Regions from separate parts of the Streptomyces sp. RGM 3693 genome, predicted to be linked through region 1. Evidence: riboswitches for the same ligand, from Rfam matches in the RefSeq annotation. Region 1 holds a riboswitch; each other region holds the start of a gene.
The links. Region 1 has a riboswitch for cobalamin ahead of ACO0M4_RS37030 (cobalamin biosynthesis protein). Riboswitches for the same ligand answer to the same signal wherever they lie in the genome.

Region 1 (4,278 bases):
CCACCGACTCGCGGACCGCCCCGCGCAGCGACACCCTCCCCCAAGGTCTCGACTTCGCTCGACCAGGGGGGACCCCCATCCCGTCCTCCTCGTCGATGCCCAGCCCGTGCGCGTACGGCAGGACACCGTAGGTGCGCCGTCCGGTGATCCCGCGCAGCATCTCCAACCCGGGCTCCAGCAGCGTCACATCGCCGCGGAACTTGTTGACGAGGTAGCCGGCGACCAGCGACTGGTCCTCCTCGGACAGCAGCGCGGTGGTCCCGAAGAACGAGGCGAAGACGCCGCCGCGGTCGATGTCGCCGACCACCACGACGGGGATCCGCGCGGCCCGGGCGATGCCCATGTTGACGATGTCGGTCCGCCGTAGGTTGATCTCGGCCGGGCTGCCGGCGCCCTCGCAGATCACCGCGTCGTGGGTGCGCCGCAGCTCCGCCAGGCAGTCGGTCACCGTGCCCAGCAACTGCTCCTGCCGGCCCGCGTGGTAGCCACGGGCACTCAGCTCACCCACCGGCTTCCCCAGCAGCACCACCTGGCTGCTGCGGTCGCTGCCGGGCTTGAGCAGCACCGGGTTCATCAGCGCGGTCGGCTCCACCCGGGCCGCGGCCGCCTGCATCGCCTGCGCCCGGCCGATCTCCGCGCCCTGACGGGTCACGAACGAATTCAGCGACATGTTCTGCGCCTTGAACGGTGCCACCGAGACGCCCTGCCGCACCAGCCAGCGACAGATGCCGGCGGTCACCACGCTCTTGCCCGCGTCGGACGTCGTCCCGGCCACCAGCAGCCCGCCGCCCATGGCCCCGCCGGCCGCCTTCCTCCGCCCGTTCACCGGGTCACCCTTCCCTTGATGCCGCGCCGTACCGCGCCCGCCGCAAACCGACCCGCCACCGTGACGCCCAGCGCCAGCAGGCTCACCCGCCGGGACAGCCGCGCCGCCCGCTCGATGTCGGGCACCTCGGGCGGCCGCCCGCCGCCGTTGAGCACGGGCCGGTGTTCCACCCGCCCGCCGTACGCCAGGGTGCCGCCCAGCCGGATGCCCAGCGCACCCGCGAACGACGCCTCCACCGGGCCCGCGTTGGGGCTCGGATGCGCCCCGCCGTCCGCCCGCCAGGCCCGCAGCGCGCCGCGCCGGTCCGGGCCCGCCAGTACCGTCAGTGCCGCGGTCAGTCGGGAGCCGGGCCAGCCGGCGACGTCGTCGAGGCGGGCCGCGGCCCAGCCGAACCGCCGGTAGCGCGGCGACTTGTGACCGACCATCGCGTCCAGGGTGTTCACCGCCCGGAACGCCACCAGACCGGGCACTCCGCCGACGGCGCCCCACACCAGGGCGCCGACCACAGCGTCCGAGGTGTTCTCGGCGACCGACTCGACCACCGCCCGGGCCATCTGCGGCCCGTCCAGCGCCTGCGGATCGCGCCCGCACAGGTGCGGCAGCCGCGCCCGGGCCGCGGCCAGGTCGCCCGCCGCCAACGCACCGCCGACGGCCCGTGCCTCCCGGCCGAGCGACGTGCCGCCCAGCACCGCCCACACCGCCGCCGCGGTCAACGCGGCCCGGGCGCCCGGGTGGTGCCGTACGGCGCGCTCCAGCAGTGCGGCACCGGCGGTCGCACCGCCGGCGCACAGCACGGTGTGGGCCGCCCCGTGGCCGCGGTGGTCGCGCCACAGTCGGCGTTCGACGGCGGCTGCGGCCCGGCCGAACGCGGCCACCGGATGGCCGCGCCGTGGATCCGCCGCGATCAGGTCACCGAGGAAGCCGAGGGCCGCGCCGCACGCATATCCCGCGTGTTCGCCGCGCATCGGATCAGGCCGCCGTGCACCCTCGAAGGGGCCCTGCGGCAGCGGGCAGTGGAGCTCTCGACGGGCAGCCAGGCATGGTGGTATGTCCTCACTCAGGGTCCGCGCCCTGGCTCGACGTGACGGCGACCAGAGTCTCCTGGCTCCCGGATCGGTGCCTCCCCCGGCCTTCCCGCCCGTACGGAGTGCGTACGGGCCGTGGCCCTCGTCGGAGGAGCACTCCCCGGTGACAGTGGCGGGACCGCGCCGGATTCGCACCGGACTTCCTCTGCTGTCGCCGATTGGCCCCGGCAGTCCACCACGCCCGCGAGGGTCCGTCAACTCGCCCTTGACCTGCGATGCAGCCCCGCCGCCGGCCCTGTGGCCAACACCACAGGGCGCCCGTCGACGCACGGAGGCAAGGCCCCGGGAACGCGGACGGGGCGCCCGGGGCCGCGGCTGCTGCCGCGCCCGCCGGACGCCCCGTCCGTCGCCGGCCGGGCCGGCGTCGGTCTCAGGCGGCGACGATCAGGTAGATCCCGTACGCCACCGCGGCCGCGCAGAGCGCGAAGGCCGCCAGTGCCCCGGCGCGCGCCCCCGCGCCCGGTGCCGTCGTGGCCCCCGCGTCGCCGTCCACGGCCGGCTTGCGGGAGGTCCCCACGATCCCGACGGTGAACAGGCCCACGATCCCCACCGTCACCACGAGGCTGACGCCGAAGACCTGGCCGAGAGCTGCCCAGTCGATGTGCATTGCGTAGTCCTTAGGTCAGGGAGGTCGGCGTCAGGAGGTGGCTGACGCGGGTTGGGCGGGAGCGACAGCCGGGGCGGGGTGGGCAGGAGCGGCGGCCCCGTCCGCGGCTTCGGCGGTCGCCGGGGCGGTGGCCGCCGGGGCGATCGGGCCCGCCGGGGGAGGGGAGACGGTCTGCAGCGCCGTGGTGATGACACCGGCCGGCTCCGCCGCCGGACCCTCGTTGACGTTGGTGTGGTCGATCGGCTTGCGCCGGGAGGCGGCCCAGATGCCGCCGCAGACGGCCAGTGCGAGGACGGCGACCGTGGTCACGCCCCAGCTGCCCTGGTCGGCGAGGTACGCGGCTCCCGCGGAGACCAGGCCGGCGGCCGGCAGGGTCAGCCCCCAGGCCACGACCATCCGCCCGGCCGTGGACCAGCGCACCACGCCGCCCTTGCGGCCCAGCCCGGAGCCCATCACGGAGCCGGAGCAGACCTGGGTGGTGGAGAGCGCGAAGCCGAGGTGGGAGGAGGCCAGGATGGTGGCCGCGGCGCCGGTCTGGGCGGCGAAGCCCTGCGGCGGCTGGATGTCGGTGATGCCCTTGCCCATGGTGCGGATGATCCGCCAGCCGCCCAGGTAGGTGCCGAGCGCGATGGCCAGGCCCGCGGAGGCGATCACCCACATCGGCGGGTCGGAGTGCGGGGCGATGACCCCGCCGGTGATCAGCGCGAGGGTGATCACGCCCATCGTCTTCTGCGCGTCGTTGGTGCCGTGGGCCAGCGAGACCAGTGCCGCCGAGGCGATCTGCCCGGCGCGGTAGCCCTTGGCGGTGTCGGCCTCGGCGCGGCCGCGGGTCAGCCGGTAGGTGAGCCGGGTCGCCGCCATCGCGGCGAGCCCCGCGACGAACGGCGCGGCCACCGCCGGGATCAGGACCTTCATCACGACGGCCTGGCCGTGCACGCCGCCGGTGCCCACGGACACCAGCGTCGCGCCGATCAGACCGCCGAAGAGGGCGTGGGAGGAGCTGGAGGGAAGGCCGGCGAGCCAGGTCAGGAGGTTCCAGACGATGGCGCCGACCAGACCGGCGAAGATCACTTCAGGTCTGATGCCGGCACTCTCGTCGATGATGCCGCCGGAGATGGTCTTGGCCACCTCAACGGAGAGGAACGCCCCGACGAGATTGAGTCCCGCCGACATCGCCACCGCGGCCTTGGGTCGCAAGGCGCCGGTGGAGATGGTGGTGGCCATTGCGTTGGCCGTGTCGTGGAAGCCGTTCGTAAAGTCGAACACCAAGGCCGTGACGATCACGATCCCGATGAGAAGCGTGATGTGTTCCATTCACCCAGGCAATCCGCTCGAAGGTCAGTGTCGTCGGGACCGTACGGACGACGGGTGAACGGAAAGTGAACTCGGCCGGGCGCCGCGGTGACACCACCGCAGTGTTCACGCGGAGGCGCCCCTGCCGTCACTTCCGTCTCATCCGTCGGCAAATTTTCTGAGCTGGGCCAGTGTCCCGTTCCAGCGGTCCTGATCCCCGGGCAGCGGCCCGTGCGAGGCGTACTGCCGAAGCGTCAGGAACGACCAGCCGGCGGGCAGCCGCGCCGCCCCCGAGTAGCCCGCCAGCCACAGCGGATGGGTCGCGCCGAAGGCCCGGCTGCCGCCCGTGCAACGGTCCCACCAGCGGGCGGTGGTGTAGATCACCGGGCACCGGCCGGTACTGCGCCGCACCTCATCGCTGAACGCCCGTATCCAGTGGACCAGCGCCGTCCGGTCCAGCCCGAAGC
Region 2 (4,278 bases), on a different contig from region 1:
CCCGGGCGACCTGCATGTGGGAGCGGGTGGCCTCCAGACTGATCACGTCGGCATCGAGGTCGTCGATGGCCTGCACGATGTCACCGAACTCGGCGTAGCACATGTGGGTGTGGATCTGGGTGCCCGGGCGCACCCCGCCGGTGGTCAGCCGGAAGGCTTCGGTGGCCCACGCCAGATAGCCGGGGCGGTCGGCGGCCCGCAGCGGCAGTGTCTCCCGGAGCGCGGGCTCGTCCACCTGGATGACCGATGTCCCGGCCGCCTCAAGGTCGGCGACCTCGTCGCGCAGTGCGAGGGCGACCTGGCGCGCGGTGTCCGTGAGTGGCTGGTCGTCGCGGACGAAGGACCAGGCGAGCATCGTGACGGGACCGGTGAGCATGCCCTTGACCGGGCGCTCGGTGAGCGCCTGGGCGTACGCCGTCCAACGGACCGTCATCGGCCCGGGGCGGGAGATGTCACCGGCGAGGATCGGCGGGCGGACGTAGCGGGTGCCGTAGGACTGCACCCAGCCGTGCCGGGTGGCGAGATAGCCGGTGAGCTGCTCGGCGAAGTACTGGACCATGTCGTTGCGTTCGGCCTCGCCGTGCACCAGGACGTCCAGCCCGGCCTTCTCCTGGAAGGAGATGACCTCCTGGATCTCGGCCTCGATGCGCGCCTCGTAGCCGGCGGTGTCGATCCGTCCGGCCCGCAGGTCGGCGCGTGCGGTGCGCACTTCGCCGGTCTGCGGGAACGAGCCGATGGTGGTGGTCGGCAGCAGCGGCAGGCCGAGGTGACTGCGCTGGGCGGCGGTCCGCTCGGCGTACGGCTGGGAGCGCCGGGCATCGGCCTCGGTGACGGCCGCGGCGCGGGCCCGTACGGTCCGGTCGTGGGTGATCGGGGAACCGGCCCGGGACGCCAGATCGGCGCGGTTGGCGGAGAGTTCACTGGTGATGGCGCCGGTGCCGCGCGCCAGGCCCTTGGCGAGGGTGACGACCTCGGCGGTCTTCTGCCGGGCGAAGGCGAGCCAGCGCCGGATCTGCGGTGCGATGTCCCGCTCGACCGCCGCGTCGAGGGGGACGTGCAGCAGGCTGCACGAGGCGGCCACGTCGACCCGATGCGCCAGGCCCAGCAGCGTGGCCAGCACGGACAGGGACTTCTCCAGGTCGTTGACCCAGATGTTGCGGCCGTTGACGATGCCGGCAATCAGGCGCTTGCCGGACAGACCGCCGACGGCGGCGAGCGCGTCCAGATTGGCCGCGGCCGCCTCGGTGAAGTCCAGCGCCAGCCCCTCGATCGGGGCCTTGGCCAGCACCGGCAGGGCGTCGCCCAGCCGGTCGAAGTAGGAGGCGACCAGCAACTTGGGCCGGTCGGTGTGGGCGCCGAGGTCGCGGTAGGCCCGCGCGGCGGCGTTCAGTCCGGCCGGGGTGCGGTCCTGGACGAGGGCGGGCTCGTCGAGCTGTACCCACTCCGCGCCCGCCGCCCGCAGATCCGCGAGGACCTCCGCGTACACCGGCAGCAGCCGGTCGAGGAGGGTGAGCGGGTCGAAGCCGTCGGCCACGCCGGGGGCGGGCTTGGCGAGGAGGAGGTAGGTGACCGGGCCGACCAGGACCGGCCGCGCGGTCAGCCCCAGGGCGAGGGCCTCCGTGAACTCCGCGACCTGCCGGGCGGAGTCGGCCGTGAACACGGTGTCCGGGCTCAACTCGGGGACGAGGTAGTGGTAGTTGGTGTCGAACCACTTGGTCATCTCCAGCGGTGCGACGTCCTGGGTGCCGCGGGCCATCGCGAAGTACCCGTCGAGCGGGTTGGCGGCGACCGCCGCGCGGTGACGCTCGGGAACCGCGCCGACCATGACGCTGGCGTCCAGGACGTGGTCGTAGTAGGAGAAGTCGCCGGTCGGGACCTCGTTGATGCCGGCGTCGGCGAGCTCCTGCCAATGGGTCCGGCGCAGTTCCGCGGCGGTGGCGCGCAGGGCGTCGGCGGTGACGCGGCCCTTCCAGTAGCCCTCGATGGCCTGCTTCAACTCCCGGTGCTGTCCCTGCCGGGGGTAGCCGTACACGGTGGCCCGTGCGGTCACGGCTTCGGGCTTGACGGTCACGGAGATCTCCTTCGCGAGATGAATCCCTGAGATCCCGGCAACGGGACGAGAGCGCGAAGGGGTGACGGAACCGGTGGAGCGCAGTCGCCCGACAGGGCGTGCTGGTCCGCCTGGTAGGTACTCCCCCAGACTTCGTCCGGGGGCACCCCCAGCCCGCCCTCGGGGTCACCGGGATGTCCGCGCACGAGTGCTTCGCGCACGGGCAGTTGGCAGGTCTTCGGACTCGCGGGCGCGTCTCGTGTCGTACGAGATTCCTAGTGGCCGTCGCTTCCCAGGCCCGGCCGGGCCCAGTGCGTATGACGGCGGTCGTTCCCACTCACCGCTGCGGGGCAGTCCCGGATTCCCACCGGGTTCCCTCTTGCGACGCCTCCCGCCTGGCGGGCGGGGCGAACCAGCTGCACGGGTCAGCCTACGGTGCGCGCCCGCGGCGCGTCGGGTCCCGTCCACCACGCGGAAGGTGAGATGCGACAACCGGCTGAGGCGTTTGCTCCGGGGCGAGGGTGGGCAAGGCCGACCGCGTGCTTCTGCCCGGCCCCGGACGACGGTGGTCGCAGTTGTCTCAGTGGTCCCGGTGCCCGTGATGGTCGCGGCAGTCGTCGAAATCCTGCGGGGGGCGGGCGACTCCCGGGGCGTCCATGGCCATGACGTGCGCCAGGCACCGTGCCCGCTGCGCGCGCTCGACCATCTGGTCGCTGTCCGATGCGGCGTTGGCCAGGCTGGCGCAGCACACGGTGAGCAGGAGGGCGCCCGCCGCGAAGGGCAGGGCGCGGAGCGGGGGTGGGGGCGCCAGTAGGGCCCGCACCCGCTGGGGCACCGGCCCGCCAGTCGCGGCCAGCACACCGGGCCGGGCGGCGGCGGAGGTGGCCAGGGCGGCCCGTCCGACGGCGCGGGCGACCACCGTGCGGCTGCCGACGCGGGCCGCCGCCGCTTCGTCGGCCCAGCGCTCCAGTACGAAGGCGCCGGCGTCGGCCATCGGGCGGAGCAGGGGATTGACGGCGGTGGTGAGGTGCCACACGACCTGGAAGAGGTAGTGCCGACCGCGGAGGTGGGCCCGTTCGTGCGCCAGCAGGGCCGCGCGCTCCTCGTCGCTGAGGCTGCGCAGCATGCCGCGGGACACCACGATCCGGCCGGGTGCGCCGGGCAGGGCGAAGGCCCGCGGGACCTCGTCGTCGAGCACGGTCAGTTCCGTGTCGCCGAGCATCCGGGCGCACTCCTGCCGGGCCTGAAGGACCTGCCGGACCTGCCGGACGGTGGCCACCCCCAGTGATACGGCGCTCCAGGTGAGCGCCGCGGCGCTGAGGGCCGCAACGGCGAGGGAGACCGGGTCCTCGGCCCGCAGTGCGGACACCGACCAGTGGCCCTCCCGGGCGACCTCGGGGATCTGCGCGAGGCCGGTGAACGCCAACAGGGCCAGCGAGCCGAGCCAGCCGATGGCCGTCACCAGCGCGGCGCAGGCCAGGGACCAGGCCGACGGTCGCGGCGGCAGGCGCCGGGCCGCACGGGGGGCGAGCACGGCGAGGACGAAGGTGATCAGGAGCGGGACGTACACACTGATCGTCACCGGCTCATCGCCCTTCGTCGGTGCGGTCGGCGTCGGGGCCGGCCAGCAGCCGGTGCAGCAACTGCTCGTCCTCTTGGGACAGTTCCGAGACGAAGCGGGTGAGCACCGCTTCCCGGTCCGAGCCGCGCTCCAGCAGGGTGCGCATCCGCTCGGCGGTGTGGGACGCCTCGTCCCTGGCGGGCGCATAGGCGTAGCCGCGGCCCGCGCGGCGCCGGACCAGCATGCCCTTGTCGTACAGGCGGGTCAGGATCGTCAGCACGGTGGTGTAGGCCAGGTCGTCGGGTAGTCGCTCCATGGCCTGGCGGGCGGTTAGTGGTTGCTCGGCGCCCCAGAGGGCGGCCAGTACGCCGCTCTCCAGCTCACCGCGGGCCCGCCTGCCGGATGCCTCGCCGCTGTCGTCGTGCTTCCGCTCGTGCACCGTTCATCGCCCTTCCCGTTCGGCGCCCCAGCCTACTCCGGAGCTACTACGGCTTGTAGAACGCGGGGATCCGGTTCGCGTGCGAAGCGTTCTCTGAGCGTTCTCCTACATGTTGTACGAGTTGATCTACTACATGTTGTAGAGTTTCGCCGCCCCCGCTCCGCTCCGGCTGCACCGCGGAGCGCTCGGTCCCCTGCTCCTGCTGCGGAAGAACACACCATGCTCTAC
Region 3 (4,278 bases), on a different contig from region 1:
CGGGTCGACGCCGAGGACTTCGTCCGCACCTCCGACGAGGCCAACGCCCGCCTCGTGGCGGCCACCCGCCCCCGGGCCGACCTCGTCGTCTCCTTTACCACCGACGAGGCCCCTTCCCCACTGGACGACTGACCCCGTCCCCTCGTCCCCGCATCCCCTCGTCCCCCTGCCCCTTCCCGCTCCGCTCCCCCCCGCGGCGCTCCCCCTCACCTCTCCTCTCCCCATCGAGCGTCAACACCCCTTCCAAAACGACATCATGAATGTCATCATGACAGCGTGAGTGTCATCAAGGGGATGTAGCCGGGGCAGGGGCACGGAGGGGGAAATGAACGGGGCTGCGGAGGGGGACGTGAGCGAGGGCATGGGCGCGGGCGAGGGCGAGGGCACGGGCGAGGGCGTGAACAGGGCCTTGGAGGGGGACTTGGCCGGGGACATCGACGGGGGTGCAGCGGCCGCCGAAGAGCTGCTGTACGACGTCATCCGGCGACTGCGGCCGCTGCACCGGACGATCGTGCGCGCGACGGAGCGCGAGCTCGAAGGCACCGGCCTGACCGCCGGCGAGCGCACCCTGCTCGACGCGCTGCGCGCCCACGGCCCGCGCACCGTCCCGCAGTTGGCGCGCTCCTTGGACCTGGACCGGCAGCCGGTGCAGCGCTGGGTGAACCACGCGGCGGAGCTGGGCCTGGTCGTGACGGTCCCCAATCCCGCGCACCGCCGCTCCTCGCTGATCCGACTCACCGACGAGGGCACGGCGGTGGTGCACGGGATCCGGGAAGCCGAGGCGGCGGAGCTCCGGCGCAGCCTGACCGACCTGTCGACCGGGGAGGTCCGTACGGCACTGCGGGTCCTGGATCGGCTCGGTGAGGAATTCCGGCACTTGGCGGACGGCTCGCGCGTTCCCCCGGAGGAAACCGGCAATCCCGAAAAGCGGGACGCCGCCCACCTGGACGCCGCACAGGACGTGATACCGCCCGCAATCGGGCACCGCCCGCCGGCATCCGCCCGTCCGACCGACCGCCCGACGCGCACAGAACGGCCCGCAGAATGACGCACGACTTCCAGGCCTGGTCCGAGATCGACAACGACACCGTTCCGGTCGACGACGGCGAGCTGTTCTACGAGACGGCCGGCTCGGGGCCCGCGGTGATACTGCTGCACGACGGGATGCTCGACCAGCACATGTGGGACGAGCAGTTCGCCTGGCTGGTCAACTCCGGCCTGCGGGTGGTCCGTTACGACGCCCGCGGTCACGGCCTCTCCTCCACGGTGACCGGCGACTGGGCCAACCACGACGACCTGGCGACCCTGCTGGACGCACTCGACATACCGCGCGCCGTCCTCGTCGGCCTCTCGCACGGCGCCCGGGTCGCACTGGACACCGCCCTCGCCCACCCGGCCCGGGTCACGGCCCTCTTCCTCGCCTCCCCCGGAATCAGCGGCCGCGCCTTCACCGACCCCTTCCTCCTGGAACACATCCGGGAACAGGTCGCCGCGATCGGCGAACCGGACGGCGCCGAGCGCTATGTGGAGCACTTCCTGCGGATGTGGGTGGACGGTCCGCACCGCGCGCCGTCCGCCGTCCACCCCGGCTTCCGGGAGCGGATGCGCGCCTCCGCGTCCGCCAATGTCGAGGTGCACGCCGACGACGCGGGCCCGGGCATGCCCTTGGAGGTCGGCGCCTTCGACCGCCTGGGCGAGATCCGGGTGCCGACCACCGTCCTCGACGGCGACCTCGACTCCTCCGACATCTCCGCGAACGCCCATGCCATAGCGCTGCACGTCCCCGGCGCCCGCCGCATACGCGTGCCGGCCGCGGGTCACATGGTCAACCTGGAGAACACCCCGCTCTTCGACCAGGAGTTGCACACCTTCCTGTCGTCCCTGGCCCTCTGACCCGACCCGCCCGGCGCCCGGTCGCCGCCCGCACCAGGCACCGCGCGTGGCCTGTTCTCACCGGTGCCCGCTAGAGTGACCGGGCCGTGGTGTTCGGGAAGACCGGTGCTGGACCTCGTGTCCCAAGCCGGCGCGGCCCTCGCCACTGTGATCGGGGAGTTTCCACCCCTCTCCGTACGCGCCCAGCGCGCGTACGGCGCCACTGACCGCAGCCTGCGGCCGGGAAGGCGGGGTGGACGCGTGCACCCGTAAGCCAGGAGACCGGCCACGGCATCTCACGAAGTGATCCACGAGGTGCTGGAGCGTGATGGCCGGATGGCCCTGTCCACTGATTCCCCGGGTAATTCCCCTTCTCCCCGCAATTCCTCCCTTATCGGCATAACGGGCTCCACCGGATCGTTCCGCTGGCAGCGCCGTGACACCGTCCGCACGGCGGGCCTGATGGCCGTGATCGCCGCACTGCACGTCGTCGCCTTCGGCGTGCTCTTCCTGCTCGTCGTGCCGGGCCACTACACGGTCGGCAGCCAGGTGTTCGGCGCCGGACTCGGCATCACCGCATACACCCTGGGCATGCGGCACGCCTTCGACGCCGACCACATCGCGGCGATCGACAACACCACCCGCAAGCTGATGGCCGACGGCAAGCGGCCGGTCTCGGTGGGCTTCTGGTTCGCCCTCGGCCACTCCAGCGTGGTCGTCGTGATGGCCGCGCTGGTGGCGGGCGGCGCCCAGCTCGCCGGCGCGCTGATGAACGACAACTCCCGTACGCACCAGACGCTCGGCCTCGTCGGCACGACCGTCTCCGGCACCTTCCTCTACCTCATCGCCGCCCTCAACCTGGTCGCCCTGATCGGCATCCTGAAGGTGTTCCGGGCGATGCGGTCGGGCGCGTACGACGAGCAGGAGCTGGAGGCGCACCTGGATTCCCGGGGCTTCATGAACCGGATCCTCGGCCGGCTCACCAAGTCCATCAGCCGCCCCGGCCAGATGTACCCCCTGGGGTTCCTCTTCGGAGTCGGCTTCGACACCGCGACCGAGGTGACGCTGATGGTGATGGCGGGCAGCGGCGCCGCGGCGGGCCTGCCCTGGTACGCGGTCCTGTGCCTGCCGCTGCTGTTCGCCGCCGGGATGAGCCTGTTCGACACCCTCGACGGCACCTTCATGAACTTCGCGTACCAGTGGGCGTTCGCCAACCCGGTGCGCAAGGTCTACTACAACCTCACCATCACCGGGCTGTCGATCGCGGTCGCGTTCCTCATCGGCACCATCGAGCTGGTGACCGTGCTGCACGACAAGCTCGGCCTCGACGACCCGCTGACGGCCGGGATCTCCGCCCTCAACCTGGACAACGTGGGCTTCATCATCGTCGGCGTGTTCGTCGTGGTGTGGGCGGCGGCACTGGCGTACTGGCGACTGGGCGGCGTCGAGAAGCGCTGGGCCGCCCGGGCCCAGCAGGCACCGCCGGCCCAGGGCACCGTCCCGGCCCCCCGCGCGGACGGCACCGACACCCCCTAGGGACAAACTCCCACGCATGCCTGCGGCCCTCCCCACCACCCGGCGGGGAGGGCCGCGGCACACGAACAGGTCGCACCCGGGCGGCGCCTCAGGTGGCCGAGCCGGCCGCCGCGCCCGTCAGCAGGTCCGGACCCCAACGCTCCAGCGCCGCCGCCAGGTCGAGCGGCCGCAGCCGGTCCGGCTCGTCCGCCCCCGGCCAGTCCTCCTGGGGCACCCGCCACATCACCTCGAACTCGTTCCCGTCCGGGTCCCGGGCGTAGAGCGACTTGGAGACCAGGTGGTCGGTGGCGCCGACCAGCGCGCCCCGCTCCCGCAGCTGCGCCGCGATCGCCGAGAGGTCGCCGAGCGTCCCGACCTCCCAGGCCAGGTGGTAGAGCCCGATCCGGCCGCTCTCCGGCCCGGGCGCGTCCGGCCCCACCGCGAACAGCCCCAGGTCGTGGTCGTTGTCCGAACCGGGCGCGCTCAGGAAGGCCGCCCGCCCCGGAATCTCCACGTCCACCGTGAACCCCAACACCTCGGTGTAGAACGCCACCGACCGTGCCACCTCACGGATGTACAACACCGCATGATTGAGCCGCCGTACGGACATCAAAGCCTCCCGTCTTCCTTCACGTCGCTGCCTGGCCGTTGCCCGGCCGTTCCTCTGACCGTTCCTCTGGCCGATTCCCGGTCGATTCGCCGGCCGATTCGCCGATCGTTTCCCTGAGGTCGCCGCGCCGGATTCGCGTCCGCGCGCCCCGGAGGGTGCCCGGACTCACTTCCGGAGCAGCAGCACAATCGCCGCGAGCACCACGCTCAGAACCAGCGCGGCCGCCCCGTACGCCAACCGGTGCGCACGCAACCCGGGCAGGAAGCGGTCGACGGCGTAGC

Region 2: it holds a riboswitch for cobalamin, as region 1 does, so the genes downstream of both, metE (5-methyltetrahydropteroyltriglutamate--homocysteine S-methyltransferase) here and ACO0M4_RS37030 (cobalamin biosynthesis protein) in region 1, are expected to answer to the same signal.
Region 3: it holds a riboswitch for cobalamin, as region 1 does, so the genes downstream of both, ACO0M4_RS26275 (HoxN/HupN/NixA family nickel/cobalt transporter) here and ACO0M4_RS37030 (cobalamin biosynthesis protein) in region 1, are expected to answer to the same signal.

What each region holds. Positions count from the first base shown of each region.
Region 1 covers NZ_JBMPPQ010000004.1:186,254-190,531, reverse strand. Annotated here, with positions in the region: gene ACO0M4_RS37035 (cobyric acid synthase) at 1-793, opposite strand, end outside; gene ACO0M4_RS37030 (cobalamin biosynthesis protein) at 823-1,791, opposite strand; cobalamin riboswitch at 1,922-2,056, opposite strand; gene ACO0M4_RS37025 (hypothetical protein) at 2,282-2,518, opposite strand; gene ACO0M4_RS37020 (inorganic phosphate transporter) at 2,549-3,832, opposite strand; gene ACO0M4_RS37015 (GH25 family lysozyme) at 3,971-4,278, opposite strand, start outside.
Region 2 covers NZ_JBMPPQ010000003.1:672,380-676,657, reverse strand. Annotated here, with positions in the region: gene metE (5-methyltetrahydropteroyltriglutamate--homocysteine S-methyltransferase) at 1-2,071, opposite strand, end outside; cobalamin riboswitch at 2,263-2,482, opposite strand; gene ACO0M4_RS31700 (M56 family metallopeptidase) at 2,631-3,632, opposite strand; gene ACO0M4_RS31695 (BlaI/MecI/CopY family transcriptional regulator) at 3,637-4,050, opposite strand; gene ACO0M4_RS31690 (glycosyltransferase) at 4,270-4,278, shown strand, end outside.
Region 3 covers NZ_JBMPPQ010000002.1:2,004,527-2,008,804, reverse strand. Annotated here, with positions in the region: gene ACO0M4_RS26290 (nucleoside/nucleotide kinase family protein) at 1-132, shown strand, start outside; gene ACO0M4_RS26285 (MarR family winged helix-turn-helix transcriptional regulator) at 326-1,048, shown strand; gene ACO0M4_RS26280 (alpha/beta fold hydrolase) at 1,045-1,893, shown strand; cobalamin riboswitch at 1,964-2,177, shown strand; gene ACO0M4_RS26275 (HoxN/HupN/NixA family nickel/cobalt transporter) at 2,209-3,408, shown strand; gene ACO0M4_RS26270 (VOC family protein) at 3,497-3,997, opposite strand; gene ACO0M4_RS26265 (DoxX family protein) at 4,163-4,278, opposite strand, start outside.